DNA from 2 places in the Leuconostoc sp. C5 genome. Region 1 is predicted to be linked to the other one. Evidence: riboswitches for the same ligand, from Rfam matches in the RefSeq annotation. Region 1 holds a riboswitch; the other holds the start of a gene.

Region 1 (3,217 bases):
ACGCAGCGAAACTTTTCCAGGGCCACATCCATAGTCTAATATTTTCTTTGCTTGAGTCGATTTAAAAATCGACAAAACAAAATTATATCCCAAAACCTATTCTAATACGTCATTATAGTCGTTAAACTGATTAGCCACAACTTCATCCTTAAATAAATTTTCTGTCATTGGACACCATCCCTCTACTCATTTTTGTTGGCCATCTATTCAGCAAAAGATGTTGATATACTGGCAAAAGATGGTCAAATAACACCTGGTCCACTTCCTCGTGATAATAAATCATTTGGTAAATACTAGATAAGGCCAATATTTGTTGCCAATACGACGATAACTCAGTCTGTTGAATGTCCACCCAATTCATTGTTAATTCTTTTTTTCTTAATTTTTCTTCATAATGCATTAGCTCATGTACCATCGCCCAATTATTTCCTTGCGGCATTTTAGGAGAGATAAATGTTTGCTCATTTGATTCATTGAGCACATGCGTCACCCACTGATTATCAGGTTCATAAATATGCATTGTGCCCACGCTATGGTAATATTTTCCAACTTTAAGATTCAACTCTCGTGCCATAAATTCTTGGATAAAGGTGAATGAAAAAATATCACTTACTATGCCTCGAAACGCATCATTTGCTCGCATGTAAGCCACCATATTAAGTTGGTTATTTCTAATTAAGAACTGCAATCCCAATGTGCAAGATACATCTAAATTTTGATTAATTGTTAATTCGTGCGCATCAAATATTTGGATTACCGCTCGTTTCGAATCAGCATCATTTAGCAGTTCTTGTTTAACGTTCTGCCATTGATTTAGGTTTTGTTCCCCAAAATGAAACAGCTTTTTGCCGTATGCCGTACCGGTTAGTATTTGCCCGTCCATTGAATAATCAGGCATTCGTTTATTGTAATAGCTGATGTAAGACAAGCTATTGTTTCCTGTTAGATACCACAATGCCTCCGCAAAATTAAAGATAATATTTGTTTTTCTCGTTTGGCTATATACAATTCTCTGTACGGGATTTTCAATTTTAAAATTAACACCTAATTTTTCCCGACTACTAAATCCTCTGGGCTCATTGAAAAATTCTGCATGATGATATATTTCATTTAGTTCGGCTATATAGGCATCATCAAAGGTTTCATATGTTGTCATTTAACTCAACTCCCTCATTCAACGCTACTTTGACAATACTTTATTGTGTTGTAGATAATTGTCTATCACATTACTTATTTGTGAAAGGCAACTATTCATATTTTCGTAATAGATATACTCTACGTCCCCAATTACACCAAGACCACGTATCAAATATGCATAGTCAACATCATTCTTTAAAAGCAAAATAATCTTTTTATGAAATGCTGACGCCCAGCCAATTTCAATATGGGTACCTGGTGATGCTGGGCTACCCGGAAAAGCCATTAAAACATCACAATTTTTTATGGAATTAAAATCAGCATCTGTACATTGAGTGGGGGTCATCATTTCTAATCCCCAATTCTCTCGTTTGTGCGCATTATCCACAAACATTCCTTTATCTTCTAACACTTGCATTACTTGCTGCAGTGCCTGTGTAGTTTCCGTATTGACTCGATTGTTTTGATTCAAAAGTTGTTTGAAAGGTGCCGCCAAAAAAACACGTTGATTCACAAAATTGCCTCCTAAATTTTCAACACATAGAAAAAGAGCGTTTGCAATAATAACAGTTATATTGCAAACGCTCTTAGATATAGTATGGCTGTTTATATGATTGCAAAAAAATCATATATTCATACTTTCCTACGCTGCTTGCTACAGATCAGGTTCAAAGGGTTCAAAGATTATCTCTTCTCTCTCAGCTTTTTTAAAAGCACCCCTAGTATGTTAATTAATCGACTAATAACAAAATCGAGTGTAACACACTTGTTCAGAAGTATGCAAACAAATTATTTTACCAAATAGTCATTTTAAGACGTTAATTCCCGTTATGACGCGATTATAACCATAAAAGTCAATACCAATACATTAATTGGGTCGTACCAATTAATGTATTGGTATTGACTTTTTAAAAAACAACCTTTACGATGAATATGTAAAAACACGGCTTGATAATGAATTGGTGTTCGCCAGGTTCAGATTAATTATCAATTTATTTCTGAACTTTTCACTATACTTTGCAAAGTTAATTTTATATCTTGCAATATTTTTTACGCAATCTTAGCATGCACCTTGTGTATGCATTGTCACAAATTGGAGGAAGTATCAAATGAATATCGATTCAACAGATTACCTGAACAATTTAGATGCCTACTGGCGAGCTACCAATTATTTGTCAGTTGGACAACTCTATTTGTTAGATAACCCATTGCTTAAGGAAAAGTTAACGGCAGAACAAGTTAAAATTCACCCAATCGGGCACTGGGGCACGATTCCTAGTCAAAACTTTATTTATGCCCATTTAAATCGTGCTATTAATAAATTTAATTTGAATATGTTTTACATTGAGGGGCCTGGCCATGGCGGACAAGTAATGATTTCAAATGCTTATCTTGATGGTAGTTATACCGAAGCATTTCCAGAAATCACACAGGATGAAGCGGGTATGCAGAAAATGTTTAAGCGTTTCTCTTTCCCCGGTGGCGTTGCTTCACATGCTGATCCTAAAGTACCTGGATCGATTCATGAAGGTGGTGCTTTAGGCTATTCTATCTTGCACGGTGCTGGTGCTGTATTGGATAATCCAGACCTCATTGCTGCGGTTGTTGTTGGCGATGGTGAGGCAGAAACGGCACCCCTAGCCACTTCATGGCATGTTAATAAATTTTTGAATCCTAAAAATGATGGTACTGTATTACCAATTTTGAATTTAAATGGCTTCAAGATTGCGAATCCCACAGTTCTCTCTCGAGAATCTGATGAAACACTAACCGAGTATTTCCACAGTCTGGGATGGCACCCTTACTTTGTAAGTTCTTTTGACAAACCGATTATGCAAGTTCATGAAGAAATGGCAAAAACCATGGACACAGTATTTACTGAGATTAAAGACATTAGAGAAAAAGCCGTTCAGCAGACAAATGAAGAGATTACACGACCACTTTGGCCAATGATTGTTTTACGTTCACCTAAAGGCTGGACAGGGCCAAAAACTTGGGATGACAAGCCAATTGAAAATTCATTTCGTGCACACCAAATTCCAATTCCTGCTGACCAAAATCATCCTGAATATATACCACA
Region 2 (3,217 bases), 940 kb from region 1:
GAATGTCATCATCAATAATCAATGGTACATGGTAGTCAGCTGTTAGTTGCCGGACTTTTTTGGCTACTCGTAATTTCTCTGATCCACTTAAAGCCAGTTGCCCTTTTTCTCGATATTGAAACACACTGATTTTCGATTGCAGTGCTTCCTCTAAGACTTCAAAAAAATGTCTCTCTCCATTGGTGTCCTGAGTTCCTAATACAAAATAATTTACTAATATGCTCGGATCAAACATTTTCTAGCACCTCTGGAAAATGCCTGTCAGTCATTCTTGCCTGGTGATTAAGCGGTCCATGCCCATGCCCAACATCGATACCTTCACGAATGGTAGCATCAACATAAGCTTTTGCATGAATAATAGCCGTTTTCATATCATCTCCCAAAGCTAAACGAGCAGTAATGGCCGCAGAAATTGTATCCCCTGTCCCGTGAGTTCTAATTGTATCTACCCGTGAGCTTTTAAGCCAAAAATGACTACCATCAGCCAATAGAATATAGTCATAAACATCTTTCCCGGAGGCATGTCCACCTTTTAATAATACGTTTTCAACTCCTAATTGTTGTATCTTTGAAGCTGATTGCATCACATCTTCATGGTTAGTAATGTTTGACCCACTTAAGACTTCAGCTTCTGGCATATTAGGCGTAATGAGCGTTGCCAGCGGTATCAAACTAGACTTAATAGCAACTATGGCCTCATCACTCAATAAGTGAGCGCCTCCCTTGGCAACCATTACAGGATCTAATACATAGTTACCAAAATCTGCTTGTTGTAAAAATTCAGACACTGATTCTACTGTGGGCACATCACCAAGCATGCCACTTTTTACAGCACTTATTTTTAAGTCATCAGCCACTGATTTTAATTGGGCATGGATCATAGATGGTGAAGTCATCGAAACTTGCTGTACACCCATTGTGTTTTGTGCTGTTAGAGCAACAATAACATTAGCGCCATAAACACCTTGGGCGGCAAACGTCTTTAGATCCGCGCTAACTCCAGCGCCACCACTGCTATCCATACCAGCAATTGTTAGAACTTGGGGTGTTTTATTAACCATGATTCAGCACACTTTCCTTAATAAAATTTTGAACATCGATATTATCAATAACAAATAATTCATCTAATAATTGATTTGTAAAAGAACCTGGTTGATTCGTTTTTGTAGCGGCTTTTTGTCCAGCAAGTTTGAATGTAGCCATTGCATTCATCACATTAGGAACCTTTAGCCCATCGGCAATGAACGCACCAATTAATGATGATAAGGCATCTCCTGTACCTACAATAGAAGATAATTGTTCAACATTTATATCAAGTGTTTGTGTGTATTGACCATCACTGACAACGTCACAAGCCCCGCTTAGCGCAATCACTGCACCTGTTTTTTTGGCGGCACGCTGTGCAATTTCAATTACGTCACCTTTTCCAGTAGCATCAATACCTTGACTAGCAAAATCAATATCGGCAAACCAAGCAATTTCGGCTGCATTACCACGAATAACATCAACATGACCAGATGCTAAAAATTGTGTAATGGCTTTAGACCTAAATGGAACTGATACAGCAACCGGATCTAATACGACTGGCTTGCCTAATTGGTATGCTTCCTGAGAAAGTTTAATAATATCGTTAATTTCTACTTTTTGAAGCGTCCCTGTGTTAATAATCACCGCATTGGCAATTCCGGCTAATTCCTTAAATTCTGCTAGCTCGCGACTCATTAACGGTGAGGCACCAACAACATTAACTACATTAGCTACAAATTGTGGTGTAACAAAATTTGCATAAGTAAGGACAAGAGGTGATTTCGTTCTAATGTCTGTAATATTCATGATTAAATTCCTTTTTTGTTTGGCTTCGTGTTTTTAAACAAATATCTTCATTAATTTTAAAAATTAACATTAATGAATAAAAAAACCGCTAACTATCAGAAAAGATTAGTTAACGGCTAAATAGGCATATTTATACACTAGAATAGTTCATTATTATAATCTTCCTTCGCACGAATTACCGTAATCAGGTTCAATGGGTATCTCTCAGCCAGCTTGGGCACCCCAGATATTTATTTAATTCTACTTCAGTGTACCTGAATCCATATGAATAATCAACCGCCTAAGTATGCTTTGCGCACGTCATCTGATGCAAGTAGCTCTGCTCCCGTACCTGTCATCGTAATCTTTCCACTTTCCAAAACATAGCCTCGATCCGCAATTTTTAGCGCTTGATTCGCATTTTGTTCGATTACTAATACTGTCATTCCTTGTGCATTAACATTTTTAATAATATCAAAAACTTTCTCAATAAATAGCGGTGCCAAGCCCATGGAAGGTTCATCCAACAATAACAATTTTGGTTTTGCCATTAATGCGCGACCCATGGCTAGCATTTGTTGTTCACCACCAGATAAAGTCGCTGCATCTTGATTACGTCTTTCCTTTAAAATTGGAAACTGATCGTAAATAAGTGCGTATTCATCTTTCAAGTTAATACCCTTGCCTCGAGTAAAAGCACCCAACTGTAGGTTTTCTTGAACAGTCATGCCAGAAAACACGCGACGTCCTTCTGGCACTTGAGCAACTCCACTTGAGACAATTCGCTCTGAATTCATAGTCAATATGTTTTGATTTTCAAATAAAATACGTCCCTTAGTGGGTTTTTCTAAGCCCGAAATCGTACGTAAAATTGTAGTTTTCCCAGCGCCATTAGCACCAATTAGTGATACGATTTCGTTATTGTTCACCACAAAGTTAACGTCTTGTACCGCTTTAATGGCACCATAACTTACGTTTAAATTTTCAACTGTCAGTAATGCACTCATTCGTTATTTTCTCCCAAATATGCACGGATCACATCGGCATTTTGCTGTATTTCTAATGGTGTGCCACTGGCTAATAACTTACCGTACTCTAATACATATAATCGCTCACTGACAGCCATAACAAGGTTCATATCATGCTCAATTAAAATAATTGTCATCTTAAATTCTTGTTGAACTTGTTTAATTAAACGTGTTAAATCAGCCGTTTCTTGTGGATTCATACCAGCTGCTGGCTCATCTAAAAATAAGATTTTAGGTTTTGTGGCCAATGCCCGCACAATTTCTAAACGTCGTTGTTGCCCATATGGTAAGTTTGTTGCCAGCGTATCTTGTACCTCCAGCATATCAAAAATACTTAGCAGCTTACGAGCTTCGTTTTTTAGTTGCTCTTCATTTTT

What was found. Region 1 has a riboswitch for thiamine pyrophosphate ahead of RHP56_RS06995 (nucleoside 2-deoxyribosyltransferase). Riboswitches for the same ligand answer to the same signal wherever they lie in the genome.
Region 2: it holds a riboswitch for thiamine pyrophosphate, as region 1 does, so the genes downstream of both, thiM (hydroxyethylthiazole kinase) here and RHP56_RS06995 (nucleoside 2-deoxyribosyltransferase) in region 1, are expected to answer to the same signal.

The regions. Positions count from the first base shown of each region.
Region 1 covers NZ_CP134351.1:1,383,239-1,386,455, forward strand. The annotation lists gene RHP56_RS06985 (class I SAM-dependent methyltransferase) at 1-75, opposite strand, end outside; gene RHP56_RS06990 (thymidylate synthase) at 149-1,156, opposite strand; gene RHP56_RS06995 (nucleoside 2-deoxyribosyltransferase) at 1,181-1,651, opposite strand; TPP riboswitch at 1,761-1,868, opposite strand; gene RHP56_RS07000 (phosphoketolase family protein) at 2,247-3,217, shown strand, end outside.
Region 2 covers NZ_CP134351.1:440,972-444,188, reverse strand. The annotation lists gene thiE (thiamine phosphate synthase) at 1-235, opposite strand, end outside; gene thiD (bifunctional hydroxymethylpyrimidine kinase/phosphomethylpyrimidine kinase) at 228-1,061, opposite strand; gene thiM (hydroxyethylthiazole kinase) at 1,054-1,833, opposite strand; TPP riboswitch at 1,978-2,068, opposite strand; gene RHP56_RS02385 (ABC transporter ATP-binding protein) at 2,106-2,819, opposite strand; gene RHP56_RS02380 (ABC transporter ATP-binding protein) at 2,816-3,217, opposite strand, start outside.